DNA from 3 places in the Shewanella psychrophila genome. Region 1 is predicted to be linked to each of the others. Evidence: predicted binding sites of a transcription regulator. Region 1 holds the regulator's gene; each other region holds the start of a gene.
What was found. The regulator LexA, encoded in region 1, represses DNA repair genes until DNA is damaged. The targets are predictions, from matches to a motif close to TACTGTATNNNNATACAGTA.
Positions count from the first base shown of each region.

Region 2: a site for LexA is predicted at 1,318-1,337, ahead of sps_RS08570 (DNA topoisomerase III). Genes of this name have one in related genera too.
Region 3: a site for LexA is predicted at 2,494-2,513, ahead of sps_RS02865 (YebG family protein). Genes of this name have one in related genera too.

Region 1 covers NZ_CP014782.1:288,235-292,638, forward strand. Annotated here, with positions in the region: partial or broken gene coxB (cytochrome c oxidase subunit II) at 1-607, opposite strand, end outside; gene sps_RS01305 (cell division inhibitor SulA) at 1,042-1,554, opposite strand; gene lexA (transcriptional repressor LexA) at 1,587-2,204, opposite strand; gene plsB (glycerol-3-phosphate 1-O-acyltransferase PlsB) at 2,379-4,404, shown strand, end outside.
Region 2 covers NZ_CP014782.1:1,933,699-1,938,102, reverse strand. Annotated here, with positions in the region: gene sps_RS08580 (M14 family metallopeptidase) at 1-818, shown strand, start outside; gene sps_RS08575 (hypothetical protein) at 910-1,176, opposite strand; gene sps_RS08570 (DNA topoisomerase III) at 1,353-3,302, shown strand; gene sps_RS08565 (methyl-accepting chemotaxis protein) at 3,382-4,404, opposite strand, start outside.
Region 3 covers NZ_CP014782.1:616,307-620,710, forward strand. Annotated here, with positions in the region: gene sps_RS02850 (MlaD family protein) at 1-1,051, opposite strand, end outside; gene sps_RS02855 (paraquat-inducible protein A) at 1,038-1,679, opposite strand; gene sps_RS02860 (paraquat-inducible protein A) at 1,672-2,310, opposite strand; gene sps_RS02865 (YebG family protein) at 2,525-2,830, shown strand; gene sps_RS02870 (GAF domain-containing protein) at 2,848-3,306, shown strand; gene proQ (RNA chaperone ProQ) at 3,584-4,216, shown strand; gene prc (carboxy terminal-processing peptidase) at 4,242-4,404, shown strand, end outside.

The DNA of each region.
Region 1 (4,404 bases):
CCGGATTTGCGTCTTTCTTAACCGCGAACGCGGGAACCCACCATGAGTGGATCACATCTTCTGACGTCATCAGGAAGCGTACTTTTTTATTGATAGGAAGGACTAAGGGCTTATCGACTTCGAGGAGATAGTTCTCTCCCTTCTCTTCGGTTCCCTCTATCTGCTCTCTAGGGGTTGAGAGTAGGCTAAAGAACTCTATATCTTGATCGAAATAGCTGTAATGCCATTTCCATTGAGAGCCTGTTATCTTGATGGTGATGTCGGCATCACTAGGATCTTCCATGGCGATTAAGGTCTTAGTCGCCGGAATAGCCATAAGAATGAGTATGATGAAAGGGGCTATGGTCCAGGCTATCTCGACCTTAGTACTTTCGTGGAAATTGGCTGCTACGGCACCCTTAGATTTTCGATGATTGATCATGGAATAGATCATCACACCAAAAACCACAACACCGATGGCGCAACAGATATACAGTATGATCATGTGCAGGTTGTATACCTGGCCACTGATATCTGTAACGCCCTTTGTCATATTAAGGGGCATTTCTGATGCCAAAACGTAGGGCGTAAACAGCAACGCCAGAAAACTATACAACACTCGCTTCACTAGACTTCTCCTCTGTCAAAAATTAAGACAAAGAAGAGTCACACAGTAAGTCTCTGCTCTATGCAAACTCTTCAGTTCCCAAAAAAGCAACGATGACTTCAAAGTGCAGTGGCGGTTTACTTGTTATTTTAGTTTGGCAGTCACTGACTACCTGAGTTAACCACACTCGCACCTACGGCTGAATATATCAGTACCGATTTCAGCGAGGTAAATATCTGGACTTCCACACATGGCAGGGTCTTTACTACGCCGACTACTAAATCGTTTGGATATAACAAATTATCGTTGTTATATCCCTAACTTACTTGGTGTTGAAATATTGATCAAGATCACTTTTGGTGAATTTTTCAAATATTTTAAATAAAAATCAAACACAAAAAAGTCCCTTACGGGACTTAAATAATAGATTTTCTATTCGTCAAATTGACTCGAGACTAGTGTAGAGAACCGAATAAACTGGCTTGGCTGAAGTGAGTATCTGTTTGGCTATGGGGCTTAGCATGTAAGTGGCTATTCGCATCTTCGATGACAATGCCTAGGGCTCGTGCGCTTTTTTCTACCAATTTCAGTCGGCGATTGTCCCGTGAATCTAAGGCCTGAGTCCAGCAGATGACGGCACTGGATGTGCCACTGGTGAGCGCTTTCTCCATGGCCCATAAGGTTTCAACTTCGTCCTTAGCATGAACGAGAAGGACGCGGTCCATTCTGACTCCTGCTTCGGCTAACATCTGCTTGTAGCCCATGTTGGGAGGACTGATCAATACAATCCATTGCCCCTGATGACTCAAAGTAGCAAGCTGATTACTCACTTTTCTCAGTTCCACCCGGCCCTGAGTGTGGGTGCTTACTGTGGTGATACTCGCATTACCTTGTTCGATGGACACTTGGTCAAGGGGATTCGACCATAAACCTGGGTGTCTAGGGCTATTTCCAATTAGATTTTTCATTACCAAGCTCCTTCGCCAATGAGCGATTTCATCTATTGCCAATTGCCGTTACGGATAACACCGACTGCGAGTCCTTCAATATTCAGGCTCTGGCTGGTGAGGTCGACAACTATCGGTGAATAGTCTTCATTTTCAGCATGGAGATAGACCATGCTACCTTTTTTCTCGAAGCGTTTTACTGTGACATCATCTTCCACTCGAGCCACGACAATTTGGCCATTCTTTGCTTGAGCAACCTTATGGACGGCGAGTAGATCACCTTCGAGAATACCGATATTTTTCATGCTGTCACCGCGTACTCTAAGTAGAAAGTCGGCACTAGGACGAAACATACTTGGGTCGACCTGATAATGTTGTTCTATATGCTCCTGGGCAAGGATAGGTTCACCAGCGGCAACTTGGCCTATCAAGGGTAAGCCTAATTCTTCCGGCTCCGCAGCTTGTGTGAGTCGAATACCGCGAGATGTACCAGGAATAATCTCGATACAGCCTTTTTTGGCGAGGGCCTTCAGATGTTCTTCGGCCGCATTGGCACTCTTGAAACCTAGGCGTTTAGCTATTTCGGCTCGAGTCGGAGGCATGCCGGTATCGGAAATATTGCGCTTAATCAGTTCTAGGATCTCGGCTTGTCTTGGTGTCAAAGGTCTCATGATGAATCCTGTCTTTCTATACAGTTACTGTCAGTATATACAGTATTGCAACCAGTGCAAGGATTAACCAAGTTTATTAAGTACGTAAAAGAACCTTTTGACTAGATTAGGGCTAACTCTCTTTTATCTGGTATTCTATGCCGTTATTAAGAAGACTCACATTGTATAAGAAAAATGTCGAAACAAGACTCTCTTTGGTATAAATCATTACGTTGGATTCAGAAAAAACTGGTGCTCACTGTTGTTGTGCCCCATGACCCCTTTGCCGATCTCAACTTAGACCCAGATAAGCCTGTGGTTTATGTGATGAAGACTGAATCTCTCAGTGATATCGCTTCCCTAAGTGAAATAACCAGTCAGTATGGACTTCCGAGCCCTTATGATGAGCTGGTTGTCGATGGTGAGCGCACGCCCAGAGTGGTGTGTTTGGAAGGTGCTAAGCCTCTTTTTGGGCAAAGAGAGAGCAATGAGTTTTTCTTAAATAGCTTTATGGATCTGTTGAAGGTTCATAGGCAGAAGCCTGAGCTGGATATACAGTTAGTGCCGGTTAGCCTCTACTGGGGGCGCACTCCAGGCAAAGAAGACGATACCATGAAGGCGGCAGTGTTTGAGCGCCAAAATCCGACCTGGCTCCGAAAATGTCTGATGATCCTCTTCTTGGGACGACATAATTTCGTGCAGTTTTCTAATGCTGTCTCAATTCGTTATATGGCCGATGAACACGGCACCGATAAGCGAATAGCTCACAAGCTGGCTCGTGTGGCTAGAGTCCACTTCAGTCGTCAACGTAAAGTGATGACCGGACCTGTTTTGCCTAAGCGTCAGGTACTATTTCAAGACCTGTTAAATTCTGAGTCGCTAAAGAAGGCGATTCTAGAAGAAGCGGCGAGCAAGAAAATCTCCGAAGTCGAGGCCAGAGCCAGGGCGATGGAGTACCTGGATGAAGTGGCGGCTGATTACTCCGAGAGCCTAGTGCGTATCGCAGAGCGTTTCTTGACCTGGCTGTGGAACAAGCTCTACAAGGGTATCAAGATTAAAGGTGCAGAGCAGATAAGGCAGCTACATCATGATGGCCATGAGATCATCTATGTGCCTTGTCACCGTAGTCATATGGACTACCTGCTACTGTCCTATATTCTCTATTACGAAGGTATGGTTCCACCGCACATAGCTGCGGGTATCAACCTCAACTTCTGGCCTGCGGGGCCTATGTTCCGTCGTGGCGGAGCCTTCTTCATTCGCCGTAGCTTCAGGGGGAACAAGCTTTATACGGCGGTTTTCCGTGAATATTTAGATCAATTATTCACTAAAGGTTACTCGGTAGAATACTTTACCGAAGGTGGACGTTCACGTACCGGTCGTCTGCTGGCACCTAAGACTGGCATGATTGCCATGACTCTCAATAGTGTGCTGGGTGGCATGGAAAGACCTGTGACTTTAGTGCCCGTTTACTTAGGTTATGATCATGTGATGGAGGTCGCCACCTACCATAAAGAACTTAGCGGCAAGAAGAAAAAGAAAGAGTCTGTTTGGCAGCTGTTTGGCGCGCTGCGTAAGCTAGGTAACTTTGGCCAAGGTTATGTGAATTTTGGTCAACCTATCACCTTAGATTGCTATCTGGACGAGAAGGTGCCCGATTGGAAGCAGGAGATAGCTAAAGACCCTGAGCAGAAACCTAAGTGGCTGACGCCTGTGGTGAACGCCTTAGCTAATCGAGTGATGACAAGCATTAATGATGCGGCGGCGGTGAGTTCAGTGACGCTGACAAGCTTGGTTTTACTCGCTTCCGAGCAACATGCACTGGAGCGTTCACAACTTGAGAAGCAGCTAGATCTCTATCTAAAATTACTCAAGGATCTGCCTTATACTGAGTTCACATCTGTACCTGAAGGTGACGGTAAATTACTGGTACAGCAAGGTCTAGAACTTAAGAAGATTCAGCTAGATAGCGATCCGCTAGGGGATATCATCTCCATAGAAGATAGCATTGCAGTAGCGATGACCTATTACCGTAACAATATCATCCACCTTTTGATTGTTCCCTCCCTAGTTGCAAACTGCTTGACTCAGCATGAGCACGTTTCCAGAGATGAGATTATCGATACGGTAAAAGACTTCTACCCCTTATTGAAAGCAGAATTGTTTATGGGTATCGAGGACATAGAAACTCATGTTATCCAAATTTTGGATTTATTTGTCG
Region 2 (4,404 bases), 1.6 Mb from region 1:
TGGCTAAAATTGCCCCGTTTGCAGAGCACTTTCAAGTCGACCAGTACGGTGCCTTGTCATATAACCCCAGTGAATACCCCTTATTTGTGGTTAAGTCAAAGCAGTGGAGTGAGGATAAGCCGACTGTGCTAGTTACAGGCGGGGTTCATGGCTATGAAACCAGTGGTGTACAAGGCGCGATCCGTTTCTTGGAAACTAAGGCGAAGGAGTATGAAGACAGGTTTAATATCCTGGTTGCTCCTTGCGTTAGCCCTTGGGGATATGAAACCATCAACCGCTGGAACCCAAATGCGGTCGATCCTAATCGCTCATTCTATCAAGACAGTCCAGCCGAAGAGTCTGCAGCCTTGATGGCTTATGTTGAAGATTTAGGTATTGATATCACCGCGCATATTGACCTACATGAAACAACAGATACGGATAACTCTGAGTTCAGGCCGGCTTTAGCGGCCAGAGATGCAGTGGAGCATAGCAATTGGAATATTCCCGATGGTTTCTATCTGGTGGGTAACACTGAGTTGCCAGCAGATGACTTTCAAACTGCAATTATCGAATCAGTTGTTAAGGTTACCCATATTGCTCCGGCCGATGATGCAGGCAAACTTATTGGGGCGCCATTGTCTCAATTTGGTGTGATTAATTACGCTACTAAAGCGCTAGGTCTATGTATTGGATTCAGTGACAGTGTCTACGCGACCACCACTGAAGTGTATCCGGATAGCCCTAAAGTTGATGATGAGAACTGTATTTTGGCACAAGTCGCCGCTATTACAGGTGGACTAGACTATATTTTACCACTTTCTAAACCGCTGACTTAACACTGTATATAAAGAATCATCAACGCATTAGCGTTAACTCATTTACAGAGTTAACGCTTGCCTTCATGTTTTTACAAGCTAAAACAGTAACTCAAGCTAAGTGAACACACCAAACTAGCATCCAAGTGGCGAACAGCACGCTAGCCGCACGTTTACTCACTGTATGACCCATGCTGATCCCAATGAGCGTGCTAATACAGGTTAAGACAATTTGCATGGTCACCAATAGCATTAGTTCGAAGAACTTATTGTCGGTTACCAGAGGGGTGATCAATAGCGCAACCGCAGTCACCATAAGGAAATGATATAAGAGTAGTTTATCTAAACTGCTGCCGGTTCCCGTTGTCGTTACAATCATGAATGACCTCCCTTAAAAACGAGTGAATAAGCCAATAATACCTAATTGATAATCATTCTCAACTGAGTTTACAAAAGGATGGGCTATTACCTTGTCAATTTACATCAAACCATTGCGGCTAATTGCGCTTTAGGCTAAAGTTACTGGTAATTTGTACAGTAGTTTGAGTTCCACTTATGATTCTTTATATCGCAGAAAAACCTTCCCTTGGCCGAGCCATCGCCGATGTGCTACCTAAGCCCCATAAAAAGGGTGATGGTCATATCATGGCGGCTAACGGTGATTGTGTTTCCTGGTGTATTGGTCATCTGTTAGAGCAGGCTGAGCCCGATAGTTACGATGCCGCATACAAGTCGTGGAAATTCGAGCATCTGCCCATCATTCCTGAAAAGTGGAAGATGAAGCCTAAACCTAAGACCCGCAGCCAATTGACGGTTCTCAGAGGCTTAGTAAAAAAGGCGTCTCAACTGGTCAATGCCGGCGATCCTGATAGAGAGGGGCAGCTGTTAGTCGATGAGGTGATTTCTCATCTGGGGGTCAAGGGCGATAAGCTTAACGAGACACAACGTTTGCTGATCAGCGATCTCAACCCCCAAGCTGTCAAACGGGCTCTTGGTCAGATGCGTAGTAACCGTGAATTTATTCCACTTTCTACTTCTGCCTTAGCCCGCTCTCGTGCCGATTGGCTTTATGGCATGAACATGACCAGAGCTTACACCCTACAAGGTCGTAAGGTGGGCTATCAGGGTGTGTTATCTGTAGGGCGTGTGCAGACTCCATTGTTAGGCCTAGTGGTTCGTCGTGATGAAGAGATAGCTAACTTTGTTTCAAAGGCTTTCTATGAGGTGCTGGCCAATCTGACTACAGAGCAAAATGAAGCATTTAAAGCCAAATGGCAGCCCAGTGAAGCCTGCCAACCTTACATGGATGAAGAAGGGAGAGTCTTGTCTAAAGGGCTGGCACAAAATGTGGTTGGTCGCATCAGTGATAAATCAGCGGAAGTCACTCAAGTTGTTGCTAAAGACAAGAAGCAAAATGCGCCTCTGCCTTATAGTCTGTCTTCCCTGCAGATTGATGCAGCCAAACGCTACGGTATGAGTGCCAAAGAGGTGCTCGACACCTGTCAGACCCTTTACGAGCGACATAAGTTGATCACTTACCCGAGATCTGACAGCCGCTATCTGCCGGCCGAACAGTTTGCTCAAGCCCCTCAAGTCATAGATGCCGTGCTCTTCGGGGCTGGTGAGCTTGTTGAGAAAAGCGATAAGCCAGATCCTAAGATAAAATCTAAGGCCTGGAATGACAGCAAGGTCGATGCTCACCACGCCATCATACCCACAGAAAAACGAGCAAACCTCTCGAGTCTGAATGCTAGAGAGAAGCAGGTTTATCTACAAGTGGCGAGGCAATATCTAGCCCAGTTTTATCCGCCTTATCTCTACAGTGAAACAGAAGTTCAGATATTGATTGAAGGCGGTCATTTCAAGACTAAGGCCAAGCAGGAAAGGGCGCTGGGCTGGAAGCAGCTTTTTAATCGAAATAGTGAAAACTCACAGTTAACGGCAACCAATGGCAATGATGAAGATGAACTCACTAAACAGCGATTGCCAGCACTGAAGAAAGGTCAAACACTTCATTCGGCGGCCGGGGAGCTTATCGAGAAGCAGACTCAGCCACCGAAACATTTTACCGACGCCACCTTGCTTGGGGCCATGACAGGCATTAATCGCTATGTGACGGATCCCGAGATCAGAAAAATATTGAAAGATACTGATGGACTGGGCACTGAAGCGACTCGAGCCGGGATCATAGAGTTACTGTTTAAGCGCACCTTCCTTAGTAGGCAAGGAAAAACCATTATCGCCACTGAGGTCGGCAAGGGACTGATAAACAGTTTGCCCATGAGTGCAACCACGCCTGATATGACAGCATTGTGGGAGAGTAATCTCGATGCCATTAGTCGCAAGGAAGCTAAGTATCAAAGTTTTATGACACCGTTAGTCGACTCACTTGGCCAGTTGATCATTCAGGCAGGTTCACAATTGCCGACAGCATTACAAGGTGTTAAAGCGCCGAAAAGCAGCTTTAAGAAGCGTCGTTACACTAAGAAGAAAACCAAGAGTTAATCAGATCAATCGGAATTAAAAGGAGAGAACGATTCTCTCCTTTTAATTTTGGCTTGTTATATCGGTTGGTATTAATCGATTACAAGATGAAAGTGGATACCTGAGCGTTAAGATCGTTGGCGCGATCTTTCAGTTTTTTAGCCTGTGACAAGTCTGCCGTAGCTGAATTGGTGATCTCATCGGTAACATCTTTAATTGCGACAGTGTTTTGGGTGATTTCTCCCGTCACTTGGGTCTGCTCTTCAGCCGCTGTCGCGATTTGCCCGGCCATATCTGAAATGGCATTAACCGCTTGAGTGATCTCCTCGAGGGCATTAGCCGCAGCATTGACATCTGACACACTGTTACTGGCCAATCCTTGACTACTTTCCATCAAGTGAACGGCTTTCTCAGTCGTGTTTCTTAGGGTCTCAATCGTGGTGTAGATCTCTTGGGTTGAGTCCTGTGTGCGGCGAGACAAGACCCGTACTTCATCGGCGACGACGGCAAAGCCACGACCTTGTTCACCTGCACGGGCCGCTTCGATGGCGGCATTGAGAGCGAGTAAATTCGTTTGCTCTGCAATGCCTTGAATAGTGGTGAGAATACCCGAGATAGATTGAGCGTGACGACTCAGTTCGCCGATGACATCAGTCGCTTGCTCTACTTCAGTGGCCAAAGAGTTGATGGTGGTGCGAGTCTTATCCACCAGGGCTTTTCCTTCTCCGCTGCTGGTTGCGGACTGTTGTGCTGCAGTGGCAGTATTTTCCGCATTGGCGGCAATTTCGTGAGTTGCACTTGCCATCTCGGTAACGGCTGTGGCCACCATAGCGACCTCTTGTTGTTGACGTTGAAGTTCTGCAACTGAAGTTTGGTTGGTGGCTAAGCTTTGCTCCGCATCGGCATCGAGTTCACTGGCTAATTGGCGGATATGGCTGATAAGTTGATGTTGGCTGCCGACAAAGCGGTTAAAGCTATCGGCAAGTACGCCTACTTCATCTTGGCTATCGACTTCGATGCGCTGAGTTAAATCACCATTACCATCGGCGATTTTAGCCAGTGCCACAGAGACTCTATTCAAAGGACCCAATAACATGCTTAGTAACCATGAGATCGCAATTAC
Region 3 (4,404 bases), 330 kb from region 1:
ATCGCGCCGCATGCTTGATACCAGACAAAGATATATCGGCGCCTTCAAGCCAGAAATGGGACGTACCTGAGAGTAACTGAGCATATTCTTTATCAATTTTTGCCGTGAACTCAACTCCTGTATCTGTTAATTGAGTGTCTGTGATACGGCCAATATCTATGCCTCTGAACACGATGGATGTACCAGTCGATACTGCATCTGATTGAGTGGCAGTCAGAGAGAACTCAATGCCGCCTTGGGCTAACTCTTGACTGTCATAGACACGGTAACTGTGTCCATTTTCGGCTCTTTGAGTGTCATCCGAAGAACTGAAACTGAGACCTCCTGCAAGGATGGATGATAGACTTTCAGATTTTATCTCTATACCTGAGAGTGAGGCGTCGATATGGAGTCCGGACACGTTCCAGAATTGAGAGTCGGTTTTTACCAGATGAGCATATTGTTTCTTTATAAAGGCAGAAAGTAAGATTTGTCTCGAGCCTTCTAGGTGATAACTAATTATTTTTCCGACGGGGATTTGCCGATAAAATATCTGTGAACCCACATCCAGAGACCCTAAGGTATCGGCTGTTAATTCAATGACCAAACCATCACTTCCCGGTAACATAGCGGGGGCATCAGTCTCAGCTTCGAAGAAGGATTGTGACTGACCACCACCGGGTTGAATAGCGATATAATTTCCCGAGAAAAGGGCATCTAAACCTTCTACTCCTGTGATTGAAGCTTTAGGCGTGACTAACCAGAATTTGGTTTGCTCATTTAAAAAGGGATCTGCTCGATAATCCATTTTAAGATCGACATTGACGCCTTGAAGGTCGTCATCAATGCTGATATCGGCCACTTTACCAACCGTTAGGCCCTGATACCGCACTAAAGTTTTACCCACATCAATACCAGTCGCGCTGGGGAAGTGGATACGTACTTCGATACCGGCTTCTCTTATACTTTTTATGCCTAACCAGGAGCCTAGGGCTATAGCCACAAGGGGCAAAAGCCAGATAGGCGAAAAAAGCTTCTTCTTAACTACTTTCGGTGTTTCAATTTGCGTCATCTTTCGATTCCAATCGATCCCAGAGTAAACGAGTATCAAGTACCTTAGCGGCGACTTGTGTCAGTAAAATCACTAAAGCAAATGCGGTTGCGGCAGGTCCAGGCTTAGCATCTAGTAACTGCCCCATATTGACCACCGCAGCGGTAATAGATATGACAAAAAGGTCAAGCATTGACCATCGTCCTATCCATTCAATAACATGAAAACCGACCATCAACCTTTTCTTGGAGATGGGCAGACGAAAACTGATGGCTAGCAGATAAATAGTCAGCCCACAGATTTTTAGAATAGGAACTAAGATACTGGCTGTAAATAATATTATCGCAATAGGGAGAATGTCCAGATCGATAAGGTGGGTAATGCCGGTAAAAATAGTATCGTGGCGTGTCTGCCCCTGACTGGTAAAGATGGTGATCGGATAAATATTTGCAGGGATCAATAAAATTGCGGCAGTGATCAGCAAGGCCCAGCTTTTTTGTAGGCTGGAATAATCTCGAAGCGCGAGCGCAGAGCCACAGCGTGAGCAATGGGTTTCCTTATGTGACATCAACTTTTGGCATGAAGGACAGAGTGTAAGGTTTAAATCTTTACCTTGTTTTCTCTGTGGCAGCTCAGAGGGGCTAGTCATCTATTAGACTCCACATATGATCCAGATGATATTCGCGCTGTAAAAACAGAGTCACAAGAAACAACATGGCAAAACAGAAAGTCCCCATTCCCAGATAGATATCGGTATAGTCCGTGAGTTGGAAAACGGAAACAAAAATACTGATCATATAAATTTCTAACATGGTGAGTTGTGAGAGTAGGCCGTGACATTTCAACAGGCGTTTCAAGATATCTCGAAAGAAAGGCACATCTAGTCGGTACTTGATGATCAAAATTTGCGAAAGCACAGATAAAAGCAGTAATCCAGGTGCGATGACCGCCGAAGTGAGTACGGCAATTGCGACGACCCAATACCCTTGATTTGCTACAGCCATGGCACCTTCGAGGGTGGTTGTGGTTCTGATGCTGCCAAGAAAATGTAACTCGAGAACAGGGAGTAAATTTGCCGGGATGAAAAAAATGATCGCGGTTAGGCAAAGGGCTAACATGCCGTTTAAGGAGCAATAAGGTGCATCATAGATGGCTGTATGACATCGAGGGCATAAGGCGCGAACAGACGAAGGTAAGGCTCGCTTCCGAATTACGAGATCGCAAGAGCGACACAGGGTCACACTGGTATCTGCACATCGATGTTCCGTAAGTAATTTCAATCTCTCTGACACACCCGTTATCGTTAACACTTAACTTGAAGATACTTGTTAACTCACTTGAACTTCTTGTAATGGAGTCATGTTTACTGGCGAATACCCTGATAGATATCACACTACAATCAGACAGATAATATCAGGTTTTCAGGAATACTTGCATAAGAAGTTACATTTATGAGACCCTACAACTGTATATATAAACAGTGAGAGGGATGTTATGGCGGTTGTAACTAAATTTGTAGTGGTCCGAGAGGGGGTTGAGAAAATGACATTCACATCTAAAAAGGAGGCTGATGCCTACGATAAGATGCTTGATATCGCCGATAATCTAACCCCCTTCTTAGCTGAGTCAGAATTAGACATAGATGAAGTAACCTGTGAGAAGTTGAGTTTTTATCTTGCTCAACACAAGGACCTATTGCTCAGTTTACTTAAAGGTGTTGTCCCTCAGCAAACAGAGACGACAGAAATCAAGAAAAAGACTAAGAAAGCCGACCCTAAAAATGTCGATACAAAAAAATAAAGTGTTAGGAAGTTTGTATGAAAACTGAATTTTATCAAACACTGAACCGTCAAGCCCAAGCCCTTCTCCAGGGGGAAGACGACTTAGTGGCAGCGATGGCCAACTTTTCCGCCTTACTCAATGACTCATTAGAAGAGCTAAATTGGGTGGGGTTTTACCTGCTAAAAGGTGATCAACTTGTGTTAGGCCCATTTCAGGGGCGGGTTGCCTGTACGCGTATCCCTCTGGGAAAGGGAGTCTGTGGTTCGGCAGCATTAGAACAGAAGACGTATAGAGTGGCCGATGTTCATCAATTTTCAGGACACATTGCTTGTGATGCAGCGAGTAATTCAGAAATCGTTATCCCAGTTATCAAGGACAACCGAATTATCGGTGTGCTAGATATAGACAGCCCTAAGCTCGCTCGATTCGATGAAATCGATGAAATAGGACTAGAAAACTTAGTCTCTAGCTTCGAAAATGCGTTATTTGGCTAAACTATAAGCAATTTTGGGTAATTCGTGTTCGCAATCGTCAAACTCGGGTTTATAATAGGCGGTTCGAATACTAAGGACGTCGAGGATATTCCTAGGTGGGAATGAATGCTTGGCGTTTGTTAATTGTAATTGCTAAAGTATGTCTGCCGTGTTTGCGCTGCGTTTCGATAATTCTGTTTAGGATTTTCTGATTGAGCCCGCGAAAGACAAATATAAACGACACTGAATAGTCCATTTTATGTCTAGTCAGTGCCCCTTTTAAACTGTGGAAGTAATAATGGAATCAACAGACAAGTTGACCGACACCAACGCAATTCTTGCGTATTTATATGAAACATTTCCTTTGTGCTTTATTGCCGAAGGTGAAACTAAACCATTAAAGATTGGATTGTTTCAGGAGTTGGCTGAAAGGTTAGCTGATGATTCTAAAGTCAGTAAAACTCAATTGAGAATTGCTTTGAGACGCTATACTAGTAGCTGGCGTTATCTGAAGGGCGTAAAAGTTGGTGTTCAGCGAATTGATCTTGATGGAAATGAGTGCGGTGAGTTAGAGCAAGAGCATATCGATCACGCACAATTGACACTTAAAGAGAGTCAGGAAAAGGCGAAAGCGAAACGCGTTGCGAAAGCTGCAGCGGCAAGGAAGGAAGGGCAAGCTGCTAAGCAAGCCAAGAAACCTGCACCTAAGCGTGTTAAGCCAGCGGCTAAAAAGCCAGCAAAAGAGCCAGCGCCTGTTGTTAATTTGACGCCAGCAGTGTTAAATGAGCTAAAACAAAATCAGCGTGTTAGTGTCAAACTAGGTAAGTCACCAGTTTCAGGTGTTATCATTGACATTAAGAAAAAAGATGTTCAAGTCCAATTGGACTCAGGCCTAACCATAAAAGTTAGTGTCGATCACATCATGCTATAAATTCTAGTAAAGGAGTAACTTGTTGATGCGAAAAATTACCCTGGCTGTCTCAATCGCCAGTATATTTGTTGGATTTTCGGCTTGGGCGTTAACCCCAACAATTCCATTCAGCGAGTTACCCGCTTTAACGCAGGAGCCGCAACACAAAGTTGCGAGCAAGCGCGTTACTGGCCTTTTCACTCGTTCCC